3 regions of the Streptomyces sp. NPDC053541 genome follow, and region 2 is predicted to be linked to each of the others. Evidence: riboswitches for the same ligand, from Rfam matches in the RefSeq annotation. Region 2 holds a riboswitch; each other region holds the start of a gene.

Region 1 (4,236 bases), on a different contig from region 2:
GGTGTCAGCGCTGGATGTCAGCGCCGGATGTCAGCCCTTGAAGCGCGGGAAGGCGCTGCGGCCGGCGTAGACGGCGGCGTCGTCGAGGATCTCCTCGATGCGCAGCAGCTGGTTGTACTTGGCGACGCGCTCGGAGCGGGCCGGGGCGCCGGTCTTGATCTGGCCGCAGTTGGTGGCGACGGCGAGGTCGGCGATGGTGACGTCCTCGGTCTCGCCGGAGCGGTGGGACATCATGCACTTGAAGCCGTTGCGCTGGGCCAGCTCGACGGCGTCCAGGGTCTCGGTCAGCGAGCCGATCTGGTTGACCTTGACCAGGAGGGCGTTCGCGGAGCCCTCCTCGATGCCGCGGGCCAGGCGCTCCGGGTTGGTGACGAAGAGGTCGTCGCCGACGAGCTGGACCTTGGAGCCGAGCTTCTCGGTGATGACCTTCCAGCCGGCCCAGTCGTCCTCGAACAGCGGGTCCTCGATGGAGACGAGCGGGTACGCGGAGACGAGCTCCTCGTAGTACTCGGTCATCTCGGCGGCGGAGCGGGCCTTGCCCTCGAACTCGTACTTGCCGTCCTTGTAGAACTCGGAGGCGGCGCAGTCGAGCGCGAGCGCGATGTCCTTGCCGGGCACGTAGCCGGCCTGCTTGATGGCCTCGAGGATGAGGTCGAGGGCCTCGCGGTTGGACCCCAGGTTGGGGGCGAAGCCGCCCTCGTCGCCGAGGCCGGTGGACAGGCCCTTGGACTTCAGGACGGACTTGAGGGTGTGGTAGACCTCGGTGCCCCAGCGCAGGGCCTCGGAGAAGGACTCGGCGCCGATCGGCGCGATCATGAACTCCTGGATGTCCACGTTGGAGTCGGCGTGCGAGCCGCCGTTCAGGATGTTCATCATCGGAACGGGCAGCAGGTGCGCGTTCGGGCCGCCGAGGTAGCGGAAGAGCGGCAGGTCGGAGGCCTCGGAGGCGGCGTGCGCCACGGCGAGGGAGACGCCGAGGATGGCGTTGGCGCCGAGCGAGGACTTGTCCGGGGTGGCGTCCAGGTCGAACATCGCCTGGTCGATCAGGCGCTGCTCGGTGGCGTCGTAGCCGACGAGCTCCGGGCCGATCTGCTCGATGACGGCGAGAACGGCCTTCTCGACACCCTTGCCCTGGTAGCGGTTGGGGTCACCGTCGCGGAGCTCGAGGGCCTCGAACGCACCGGTGGAGGCACCGGACGGAACGGCAGCACGGCCGGTGCTGCCGTCGTCGAGGCCGACCTCGACCTCGACCGTGGGGTTGCCTCGGGAGTCCAGGATTTCCCGGGCTACGACGACGTCGATGGACGGCACGAGCATCTCCTTCTGGGATGTGACGCTGATTGTGACGCATGCGGCAAGGACTCGTTCGCCTTGCGACAAGAGCCTAACCGGCTCGGGGGCTCCGGCCAGCCGGGCGCCCGCCCCCTGGGACGAAAAAGGACCCAAGGGCACGCGTATGGGGGCGAAAGACCCCGGTTACCGAGGAGTACGAAACCGGCCCGGAGCGGGATGCTCCGGGCCGGCCTCGTCGGTCACCGCGGGGAGGGGGAGGAAGGGGACGACCGCCGGACCGTCCCCCGCTGCCTCGGGTGCTCCGGGACTACTTCAGGTGGAGCTGCTGACCCGGGTAGATCAGGTCGGCGTCCTGGACGACGTCCTTGTTCAGCTCGAAGAGCTTCGCCCAGCCGCCCTTGACACCGTGCGCCTGGGCGATCTTGCTGAGGGTGTCGCCGGGGACGACCTTGTACTCGCCGTCGCCCTTCTTGACCTTCTTGCCGGTCGGGGTGGTGACGGTCTTCTGCGCGCTCTTCTTGGTGCTCTTCGGAGCGGCCTGCTTCGGGGCGGCCTGCTTCGGGGCCTGGCGCTGCTCGCTGCGGGTGGTCGGCTGCTCGGTGGAGCGCTCGGCGGTGGAGCCGCTGTCCGAGGAGGCGGAGCCGCCGTCGTACGAGGCGCTGGAGAGGCCCACGCCACAGCTCGGCCAGGCGCCCTTGCCCTGGCCCGCGAGGACCTTCTCGGCGACGGCGATCTGCTGCGCCTTCGAGGCGAGGTCGGCGCGCGGGGCGTAGGCGGTGCCACCGAAGGCGGCCCAGGTGGAGTTGGTGAACTGCAGGCCGCCGTAGAAGCCGTTGCCGGTGTTGATGGACCAGTTGCCGCCGGACTCGCACTGGGCGACGGCGTCCCACTCGGAGGCGGTGGCGGCCGAGGCGGAGCCCGCGGTCATCAGCGGGGCGGCGACGGCGACGCCGGCCACGCCGACGAGGGCGACGGCGCGGGTGGCCTTGAAGGCACGACGGTGTTTGCCCTTGCCGGAAAGCAGCATGGAAGTTCTCCTCACCGACGCCTGCGAGGTGAGCTGTCGGGTTCGGGCGAGTGAGCTGCCCGGCCGCGTGTCCTTGCACGCGGCTTCACCCCAAGCCGGTCGCCGGCCGCCCGTCTCGGGCGGCCGGGGACGGCACCTACCTTGGGTCCCCCGCTCCTGCCTTCGGCGCTTGCGCGACGACTGTTCCCATCGGATCGGCGGCAGGATTCGGCGTACCGGTCGACGGGGCCCGCGGTGGCGAGCGGTGACGACCGTAGACAGAGACCCGGGAGAAGTTCAAAGACCCTCAACCCGGAAAAATCGCCCCTACTTGCACCCCGTCAGGTCCTGTTTGCCCAGGTGAGGGGTGCGATGAGCAAAGTTTGCGGGCGTGACACGCCAGTTCGGGAAGAGAGACTCATGTCTCACTTGCACAGAACCGGACATATGGCCCTGAACTACTTCGCGGGCGCGGTCGATTCGGGGCCCAACTCCAGGCTCTGACCAGGGAGGATGAGGTCGGGGTCAGAGCCGACCGTTTCCTTGTTGGCGTCGTAGAGGGCGGTCCAGCCACCGAGCAGGCCGTTCTCCTGCGCAATGCCCGACAGACTGTCACCCGGCTTGACGAGGTATTCGCCCGCCTTGTCCGAGGTGCCCGAATCGTTCGCCCCGTTACCGCCGGTCGCGTCACCCTTCGCCCCGTCAGCGGGCGCGGCGTGACGTCCGGACTCGACTGTTCCGCCCGTTGTGTCCGTTTCATCTGTCGCGGCGTCACCCCGGTGCCGGCCCGTGCCGGGCGCGGGGGCGGAGGTCGTCGGATCCGAGGCGCCGGGGGTGCCGGGGAGACCCGGGAGGCCGGGCGTGGCCGGGCTCGCGGGGGTCGCCGGGGTGGCGGGCGCGGTCGTGGACCCGGGGGTGGAGCCGGGGGCCGACGGGGTGCCGGTGCCGGCTCCGGTGGAGGGCGTGGCGGGCGTCGCGGGGGCGGCCGGGGTCGCCGGAGCGGTCGTCCCGGCCGAGGGGGCGGTGGTGGTGCCGCCGGAGCCGGCGGCGGTGCCGGTCGAGGTGCCGGGCAGGCCGTCGGTGCGGTTGGACTCCGGGAGCGGGCCGGTGGGCTCCGCGGGCGTGACGCCCGGGCCCGGGTCGACGTTCGGGGTCCTGCCGTCGTGGGTCAGGCCGGCGATCGGCGCGCAGGTGGCCCACTGGGTGTCGCCCGCGGCGAACGCCTTGTCCGCGACGGCGATCTGCTGGGCCCGGCTCGCCAGGTCCGCGCTCGGCGCGTAGGCCAGGCCGCCGTGCCGCTCCCACCCCTCCTGGGTGAACTGGAGCCCGCCGTAGAGGCCGTTGCCGAAGTTGGCGCTCCACGCGCCGCCCGACTCGCACTCGGCGACCCGGTCCCAGGTCGCCGCGTCGGCGGCGGAGGCGGAGCCGGTGGCGAGCAACGGCAGCGCCATGGCCGAGCCGGTCACACCCGCCGCGACGACGAGCGCGGGGGCCTGGCGGGGTCTGCGGTGACGTCCGTTTCCGGAGCGCATGCGGAGTGCCTTTCGCGTGACTGCTGAGACTGCTGGTGAACGTAGCGGCATTCGAACGCACGTCACAAGTCGATGCAGCGCAGATCACGCGAAGATCACAGCATTGACGCCCCGTCAGTTCGCGGACGTTTTGTGGGAAGCGCTGAACGCGACCGGAAGCGTGCGCAGGCCACGCATGATGAGCCCGCCGCGCCACCGGAGTTCGGCCGGATCGGCCCCGAGTCGCAGGTCCGGCAGGCGAGTCAGCAGGGTCGCCAGCGCCGTCTGCCCCTCCAGGCGGGCCAGCGGGGCGCCCAGGCAGTAGTGGATGCCGTGCCCGTACCCGAGGTGCTGGTTGTCACGGCGCGCCAGATCCAGGGTGTCCGGCGCCTCGAAGCGCGCCGGATCGCGGTCGGCGGCCGCGAG
Region 2 (4,236 bases):
TGTGGCAGCGCCGCCAGGTGGCCTCCCCGGCCCTGACCTACGCGGCCCGGGCGACCGGCCGGGTCTGGGCGCCGCCGCAGTACCTGGACTACGGCGGCTACAACCCGTACCGGAGCTAGCCGGACCGCAGCCGCGGCCGACGGACCGCAGGCGGGCAGACCGCATACGGCTGACGGGCAGACGGGCAGACGGCGGACCGCCCACCGCACCGGCCGCACCGGCCGCGCGAGCCGCGCGGCCCCGGGACCCCCGCCCCCGGCTCCGGCCCCGCTCAGGCCTCGGAGGCCTCAGATGCCTCGGAGGCCTCGGTCAGGGTGGCCAGCTCGGCCTCGGTGAGCTCCAGGTCGGCGACCGCGACGAGGGCCGGGAGCTGCTCGACCGTACGGGCCGAGGCGATCGGCGCGGCGACGGTGGGGCGGGAGGCGAGCCAGGCGAGGGCGACGGTGGCGGGCTCGGCGCCGCGCGCCTCGGCGACCGCGTCCAGGGCGGCGAGCACCCGCTGCCCGCGCTCGGTCTCGGCGAGCGCGGCGGCCCGCGGGGCGCGGACGCTGTCGACGACCTTGCCGGGGCGGTACTTGCCGGTGAGGAAGCCGGACGCCAGGCCGTAGTACGGCACGGCCGCGAGGCCGCCCTGCCGGGCGACGTCGAGCAGCGGGCCCTCGTAGGTCTCGCGGGAGACCAGGTTGTAGTGCGGCTGGAGGGCGACGTAGCGGGCGAGGCCCTCGGCCTCGGCGAAGTCGAGCGAGGCCCGCAGCCGCTCGGGGGAGATGTTGGAGGCGGCGACGGCACGCACCTTGCCGTCCTTCACCAGCTGGTCCAGGGCGGTGACGATCTCCTCCACCGGCACCGACTCGTCGTCGAAGTGCGTGTAGTAGAGGTCGATGTGGTCGGTGCCGAGCCGGCGCAGCGACTCCTCGGCGGCGGCCTTGATGGTCGCGGCGCTCAGGCCCTTGAAGTCCGGGTGGGCGCCGACCTTGGTGGCGACGAGGATGTCCGAGCGGTTGCCCCGGGAGGCCAGCCAGCGGCCGATCACCGTCTCGGACTCGCCGCCCCGGTTGCCCTCGGCCCAGGCCGAGTAGACGTCGGCGGTGTCGACGAAGTTGCCGCCGGCGGCGACGTAGGCGTCGAGCACGGCGAAGGACTGCGCTTCGTCGGCGCTCCAGCCGAAGACGTTGCCACCGAGGGCGAGCGGGAAGACATGCAGGTCGGAGGTGCCGAGACGGCGGAGTGAAGTCATGAAGAGATCAACTCCGCCCGCCGGTCACGCTATTCCGGACCGACCCCGCACAGGCACCACGCACCGCGCGCCCAGCGCACCGCGCGCCACCCACTCAGCGGCGGCGCCACCCACTCAGCACCGGCGCCCCGGACCCGCGCCCTAGACGGACAGGCCCTTGGAGCGCAGCCAGGCGGCCGGGTCGATGCCGTCGCCGGACGGGGTGTGCACCTCGAGGTGGAGGTGGGGGCCGGTGACGTTGCCGGTGGCGCCGACGCGGCCGATGGTCTCGCCGGTGCCGACGGACTGGCCGACGCCGACGGTCATGGAGGAGAGGTGGCAGTACCAGACCTCGGTGCCGTCCGCCATCTCCAGGACGATCCGGTAGCCGTAGGCGCCGGACCAGCCGGCCGACTTCACGGTGGCGCCGTGGACGGCCTTGACCGGGGTGCCGGTGGGGGCGGCGAAGTCCAGTCCGGTGTGGTAGCCGGAGGACCACATGGAGCCGGCCTCGCCGTAGGTGGAGGTGATCGTGTACGAGGTGGTCGGCAGCGCGTAGCTGGCGGCGAGCTGGGCCAGGCGCTCGGCCTCGGCCTTCGCCGCGGCCTCCTCCTCGGCCTTGCGCTTCGCCTCGGCGGCCGCCTTCTCCGCCGCGTCCGCCTTGGCCTGGGCCTCGGCCGCCGCCTTCTCGGCCGCGAGCTTCTCCGCGGCCTCCTTCTCGGCGGCGTCGGCGACGGCCTGCTGCTGCTCGGCCTGCTGGAGGATCCGGGCGCGCAGCGCCTCGCCCGCGTCGGCGGTCGTCCGCGTCCCGGTCGCCGCGTTGCCGGCGCTCTGCGGGGCGGCGTCGGGGGTGGTGTAGGTCAGCGCGGTGAGCGGCTGGGCGGCGTTGCCCGCGGCCTCGGAGCCGGAGTCCTCGTGGTCGTCGGAGGCGCCGATGAGCTCGCCGACGCCGGGCAGGTCCGCGGCGTCGGGCAGGTCGACGTCCGGCAGGGCTATCGAGACCGGGGGCTTCTGCTGCGCGGTGGCCAGACCGCCGGCGCCGACGGCGGCGATGACGCCGACGCCGAGGACGGTGGAGGAACGCGCGAAGTTGGAGCGCTGCTTGACGACACGGTGGCGTCCGCCGGAGCGGTTCTGCGCGCGCAGGGAGTCCTCGGTGGGGTTCCACTCCTCCGTGCCCCCGTCCAGGGCGCCCGGCGCAGCGGCGGCGTCGTAGGAGGCGAAGGGGGTTTGCGGAGCAGGGGTGTTGGACGCCACGGAGGCGCTCTCCTTTCCTTCCTTCTCGCCTACCGGGTTAGCTGACGGGTTCGGAGCAGGAAGGTCTCCTACGGGCGTGCCGCACGGGTGCGGTGGGGCCCGATTCACCCCAAGTGGTGGTTCCCCGGTTCCCTTGCGGGATTCGGCGCACGCGCACGGTGCCGTCTCTTGCGACGGCTGTGACGACCGCGCTGCGTTATCGAACGTTAATAGACACGGCCCTCCGATTCCAAGCCGTTCCCCTTGATCATTAGCTGAATTGGGAGGGAATCGCCCGAGTTGAACGCCCTTCAGAAACACAGGCGTTCACAGAAGGAATCTGACGTTGAGTCAATTGTTATCGGAGGGAGACCCTTCGACTACGGCCTGTCATCGGTGCCACGAGCGTCCTGCCCGGCACCACTGTCACCGCCGCGCACCGCTCCCACTCCCGTCCCCGCTCCCACTCCCGGTCCCGCCCCGGGTCCCGGTCCCTGTCCCGCCCCGGGCGCCACTGTCCCCCGGCACCACCGGCATGGTGCGTCGCCGCTCCGGCTGCCCCGCCGCCGGGCGGGCCACCGCGAGCAGCGCCATGTCGTCCGTCGTCGCCCCGCCCGTGTGCCGCCGCACATCGGCCACCAGCGCGTCGAGCAACTCCTCCGGCCCCGGGAAGAGGCGCCCCGCGAGCCGCCCCTTCGGGTCGTAGAACTCGCCCGCCGCGTCCCGCGCCTCCGACAGCCCGTCCGTGTAGAAGAGCAGCGTCGCCCCCGGCGGATACGGCGACACGTCCACCCGGTCCGGCCAGACCGCCAACTCCCCCATGCCCAGCGGCAGTGCCGCCTCGCTCGGCAGCAGGGGCTCGACGCCGCCGTCCGCGTGCAGCAGCAGCGGCTCCGGATGCCCGCGGTTGACCACCCGGACCACCCGGTCACCGCCCGGGATCTCGGCCAGCACCGCCGTCGTGAACCCCTCGAAGGCGTCCAGCCCGGTCCGCCGCGTGCCTTCCCGGGCCAGCGCCCGCTCCAGCCGCTCGGCCACCTCCTCCAGGGTGGCCTCCTGTTCGGCCGCCTCCCGGAAGGCGCCGATGACCACCGCCACCGCCTCGACCGCGTCGAGCCCCTTGCCCCGCACGTCGCCGACCACCAGCCGTACCCCGAAGGGCGTGTCCTGGACCGCGAACAGGTCGCCGCCGATGAACGCGTCGGCCTGCGCCGCCTCGTACCGCGCCGCGATCTGCAGCCCGCCGATCCGCTCGGCCGGCGCCGGCAGCACCGCCCGCTGCGCCGTCTCGGCGATCACCCGGGCCGAGGCCAGCCGCTCCCCGCTGCGCCGCACCACCCGGCTGACCAGCACCGCCAGCGCCGAGACCGTGGCGACCGTCAGGGACTCCGTGAGGGCCGGGATCGTGTCGGCCGTCGCGTTGTAGTTGTGCAGCCCGACGCACGCCAGGACCGCCGCGATCCCGGTCAGCAGCGTCGTCAGGGTCGAGAAGAAGGGAGCGGCGATCAGCGGCGCCGCCGCGTACATGGGGGCGGCGGTGAACGCGGGCGGGGTCATCAGGTCGTAGACCACCCCGCCGACGATCACCAGCGGCGGCAGCGCCCGCAGGAAGCGCCGGGCACCGCGGTACGGCCCGGGGTCGGCGCCCGCAGGCCCGCCCCGCGCCCCACCCGGCGCTCCCGCTGCTCGCGCCACCTGTGCTCTCCCTGGATGCGCCCGGCCGCGGACACCACCGCGACCACCCCAGGGTGCCGTCAGCCCGTGCGGGTCGGCGACTCCTCCTC
Region 3 (4,236 bases), on a different contig from region 2:
CACGGCACCAGGTACTCCTTGGCCCAGTGGATGTCGTCCTTGCGGACCTCCAGGGTGCCGCGCGGCGGCTGCGGCGGCCAGGGCTGCTCCGGGTCGGCCGGCACCCGCATGCCGAGGACCTGGGCGGCGCGCAGCGCGACCCGGGTGTGGCCCTCGGGCGAGAGGTGGAGCCGGTCCTCGTCCCAGGCGCGCCGGTCCTGGACGGACCTCAGCGACCACAGGTCGAGCACGGGGCAGCCGTAGCGGTCGGCGATGGCCCGGACGTGCCCGTTGTAGGTGGCGATCTTGCCGCGCAGGTGCTTGAGCAGGGTCACGTCGCGGGTGTCGAAGCCCGTGGTCACCATGACGGTGCCGACGGCGGAGGTGAGGTCGGCCACCGCGCGCTCGAAGCGCTCGGCCACGTCGTCGGGGTCGGTGCCGGGGCGGATGATGTCGTTGCCGCCGGCGCAGAAGGTCACGAGGTCGGGGGCGAGTTCCTTCGCCCGCGGGACCTGTTCCGCGACGATCTGGTCGAGCAGGCGCCCCCGTACGGCGAGATTGGCGTACCGGAACTCGTCGTGCTCCGGCAGTTGGTCGGCGAGCAGGACCGCGAACCGGTCCGCCCAGCCGACGTACGTCCCGTCGGGCCCGGGGTCTCCGACGCCCTCGGTGAAGCTGTCACCGATCGCCGCGTACGACCCGAATGCGTTCTTGTCTGGTGATCTCGAATCGTCTGCCACGGGACCACATCTTTCCCTTCGGGATGTGACCTACGCGACCGTAAGGAGGGGTTGACGGCGGGTGACATATGCCACCGATAAAGATTCCACCAAGCCGGAATACGCCGGAGGCCCGGCACGTGCGTGCCGGGCCTCCGGGTGCTGTCCGGACGGGGCCGGGGTGACGTGGTGTCAGATGCCCACGCCGTGCTGGCGCAGGACGGCCAGCGGGTCGATGTCGGAGCCGTACTCCGGCCCGGTGCGCATCTCGAAGTGCAGGTGCGGTCCGGTGACGTTGCCGGTGGCGCCGGAGAGGCCGATCTGCTGGCCGCCGCTCACAGTCTGTCCGGCGGAGACGGACAGCGAGGAGAGGTGGGCGTACTGCGAGAAGGTGCCGTCGGCGTGCTGGATGACGACCTGGTTGCCGTAGGCGCCGCCCCAGCCGGCGGAGTAGACGGTGCCGGGGCCGACCGCGCGGACGGTGGTGCCGGTGGAGGCGATGAAATCGACACCGGTGTGGTAGCCGGAGGACCACATGGAGCCGGAGGCGCGGTACGGGGTGCCGATGCCGCCGCTGACCGGGGCGACCCAGCCGGAGGAGGCGGCCGGGGCCGCGGCCGGGGCGGTGGCGGGGGCGGCCGGGGCGGCGGCGCGCTCGGTGCCGCGCGAGGCGCGGCTCGGGGCGGTGTCGCCGTTCTTGGCGGTGCTCTTGGGCGCGCTCTTGGCCGCGGGGGCCTTCGGTGCGGCGGCCTTGGGCGCGGGGGCGGCCTTGGCCGGGTTCTTCGCGCCGAGGGTGAGCTTCATGCCGGGCAGGATCAGCGAGGGGTCCTCGCCGACGACCTGGCGGTTGTCGCGGTAGAGCTTCTGCCAGCCGCCGGCGAGCCGGTGCTCGGTGGCGATCTTCGACAGGTAGTCGCCGCGCACGACGGTGTACGTGGTGCTCTTGGCGGCCGGGGCCTTGGCGGGGGTGACGGCGGCGGGCGCGGCGGCGGCGACGGCCTGGCGCGGGGCGGCGGGTGCGGCGGCCTGCTCGGCGGCGTGCGCGCCGGTGGCGCCGATCAGCGGGAGGGCGACGACGGCGCCTCCGGCGCCGGCGGCCACGAACCCGCGGGTGATGGGGTTGGCCTTGGTACGGCGGTGCTTACCCTTCGCGGGCATGGCGGTGTCCTCTCCGTCGCCTGCGAGGTGAGCTGTCGGGTTCGGACTGGAGATGTCCGGCCGCGCGGACGCGCGGCTTCACCCCGAGCCGTCCTTCTCTTCGGGAGGACGGCGACGTACCTGGGTCCCCCGCTCCTGCCGTGTACGGGTGAGTGCGGATTCCGGGCGGCGGCAGGATTCGGCGGTCCGTCCGGAGTGAGCGCGACGCTAGACGAGCGGGGACGAGCGGAACAAGCCGCCGGTTCCATTCGATCTCGAACACGGTGAATGCGAGCCGGAATTCCGGTGACCCTCCGTTGATGCCGTTCTCTCGATTTCCCTTTGCCGGGGGGAATTTGGAAAAGACGATCAGCAACGGTCCGTCACGTGTATGACGCTGCTCACGCCCCGATTCCCATCTCCCCTGCAACCAGGGCGCCTTATCCTCAATCGCTCAATTCGGGCAGATCACCCATTCCCTCCCGAGGGGGTGCCCGAACGGGCCGGGAGCCATGATGATTGCCCGAGGAACCGATCTCGACGAGCAGGAGCAACCGTGACGCAAGCGACGACCGAGCCCGAGCTCACCGGCGTACGCAACTTCCGCGACGTGGGCGGTCTGCCGACCGTGGACGGCCGGTCCGTGCGCCCCGGACGCCTGTTCCGCAGCGGTCACCTGGCGCACGCCACGACCGAGGACGCGCACTTCCTGGCCGGACTCGGGCTGCACACGGTCTTCGACTTCCGCAACGAGGCCGACCGGCGGATCGAGGGCCCGGACGTCGAGCTGCCCGGCGTGCGGAACGTGAACATACCCCTGAGCGACCCCGCCGACGGCAAGGAGTTCTGGCACATGGTGCGCACGGGCGACCTGGCGCAGCTGCGTGAACTGCTGGGCGACGGCAAGGCGGCGGCCAGGATGTCCGCTTCGTATCGGAAGATGGTGGTCGAGAAGGCTCCGGAACACAGCCGGGTGCTGCACGCGATGGCCGAGGACAGCGTCCCCGCCCTGATGCACTGCGCCGCCGGCAAGGACCGCGCGGGCCTGGCGATCGCGGTCTCGCTGCTCGCGGTCGGCGTGGAGCGCGAGGCGATCGAGGAGGACTACCTCAAGTCCGGCGCCCCGCACCGCCGCTACAAGATCCAGCGCAGCTCCACCGACCCGGACGCCATGGCGCCCGAGGTGATGGAGCTACTGGGTCCGCTCTTCGACGCGCGGGCGGAGTACCTGCGGGCCGCCTTCGAGACGATCGAGCAGACCTGGGGCTCGGTCGACGTCTATCTGACGGAGGGCCTGCGGCTCGCCCCCGCAACCCGGGAGCGGCTGCGCGAGCGGCTGGTCACCGAGGCGTAGACCGCCGCCCGACGGGGGCGATCAGCCCGCTACGGGCTACTTCGCCCCCATCGCGAAGAGGAGATACAGGAACGCGGCGAAGACGTGGCCGGCGACCAGATAGGCGAAGAGCCGGAGCACCAGCCCCTTGGGGAACTTGCCCTCACCGCGCTCCTCGCCGGTGACCGGTACGGACTTCTCGGACATGTCGGTCCTTTCTGGGCCTCAGCGTCGATGCGGGGTGCCGTCACCGAGGCACAGCTCGGCGGCGGGACTCTGCATCAGGGTGTGGACGAACAGCAGCTCGGCACCCGACGGGGTCGCGGCGCCGATCCGGTGCGGGGTGAGCGAGTCGAAGTGCGCGCTGTCCCCGGGATCGAGGACGTGCACGGTCTCGCCCAGCGCGAGCCTGACCCGCCCCTCGAGGACGTGGATCCACTCCTCGCCCGGATGGACCCGTACGATGTCGGTGCTGGTGGCGTACGGGACGTGGACGCGCAGCGCCTGCATGGCGCGGCCCGCGCCGCCGGCCTGCCGGTAGACCCAGCCGTCGGCCTCGACCGGTTCGGAGCGCCCGGCCCGCACGACCGGGTCGCGCTCCGGCGGCGCCTCGCCGAGCAGCTCGGAGACCGTCGTACCGTAGATACGGGCGAGGGCGAGCAGCATCGGCAGCGAGGGCTGCCGGTTCCCCGTCTCCAGACGGGAGAGGTGGGCCGGCGAGAGCCCGGCCCGCTGGGCGGCCGCCTCCAGGGTGAGCCCGCGCCTGCGGCGCAGGGCCCGCAGCTGCGGAGCGACGTCCGGGAGGACGTCGGTGACGTGGTCCATGCGTCCATTGCGCCAGGCCCGTGCCTCTGAGGCAACTTTCTTGCCTCAGAGGCAAAAGCCCGTGCGCGGAAACCGGCTGATTCCGGTCAGCGCTGCGCGACCGCCTGCTTGACCAGCGTCTTCCCGAAGTCCCACAGCAGTCCGCCGCCGGCGTGGGCCTCGTCCATCACGGCCGTGAACGCGGTCACGAAGCGCTCGACGTCCGCCTCGTCGACGACCAGCGGCGGGATGAGCTTGATCACC

What was found. A riboswitch is a leader RNA that binds a small molecule or an ion and turns the genes downstream of it on or off. The one in region 2 is predicted to bind cyclic di-AMP.
Region 1: it holds a riboswitch for cyclic di-AMP, as region 2 does, so the genes downstream of both, ACIGW2_RS31015 (transglycosylase family protein) here and ACIGW2_RS13725 (M23 family metallopeptidase) in region 2, are expected to answer to the same signal.
Region 3: it holds a riboswitch for cyclic di-AMP, as region 2 does, so the genes downstream of both, ACIGW2_RS26390 (peptidoglycan DD-metalloendopeptidase family protein) here and ACIGW2_RS13725 (M23 family metallopeptidase) in region 2, are expected to answer to the same signal.

Annotation. Positions count from the first base shown of each region.
Region 1 is NZ_JBITXM010000013.1:80,249-84,484, forward strand. It holds gene eno (phosphopyruvate hydratase) at 31-1,317, opposite strand; gene ACIGW2_RS31015 (transglycosylase family protein) at 1,601-2,320, opposite strand; cyclic di-AMP (ydaO/yuaA leader) riboswitch at 2,324-2,498, opposite strand; gene ACIGW2_RS31020 (transglycosylase family protein) at 2,758-3,831, opposite strand; gene ACIGW2_RS31025 (cytochrome P450) at 3,946-4,236, opposite strand, start outside.
Region 2 is NZ_JBITXM010000004.1:669,420-673,655, reverse strand. It holds gene ACIGW2_RS13735 (PrsW family intramembrane metalloprotease) at 1-119, shown strand, start outside; gene ACIGW2_RS13730 (aldo/keto reductase) at 272-1,237, opposite strand; gene ACIGW2_RS13725 (M23 family metallopeptidase) at 1,379-2,473, opposite strand; cyclic di-AMP (ydaO/yuaA leader) riboswitch at 2,485-2,631, opposite strand; gene ACIGW2_RS13720 (PP2C family protein-serine/threonine phosphatase) at 2,879-4,147, opposite strand; gene ACIGW2_RS13715 (MFS transporter) at 4,207-4,236, opposite strand, start outside.
Region 3 is NZ_JBITXM010000010.1:360,540-364,775, reverse strand. It holds gene ACIGW2_RS26395 (SGNH/GDSL hydrolase family protein) at 1-719, opposite strand, end outside; gene ACIGW2_RS26390 (peptidoglycan DD-metalloendopeptidase family protein) at 891-1,856, opposite strand; cyclic di-AMP (ydaO/yuaA leader) riboswitch at 1,861-2,017, opposite strand; gene ACIGW2_RS26385 (tyrosine-protein phosphatase) at 2,392-3,189, shown strand; gene ACIGW2_RS26380 (DUF6126 family protein) at 3,226-3,375, opposite strand; gene ACIGW2_RS26375 (helix-turn-helix domain-containing protein) at 3,394-3,993, opposite strand; gene ACIGW2_RS26370 (aspartate aminotransferase family protein) at 4,080-4,236, opposite strand, start outside.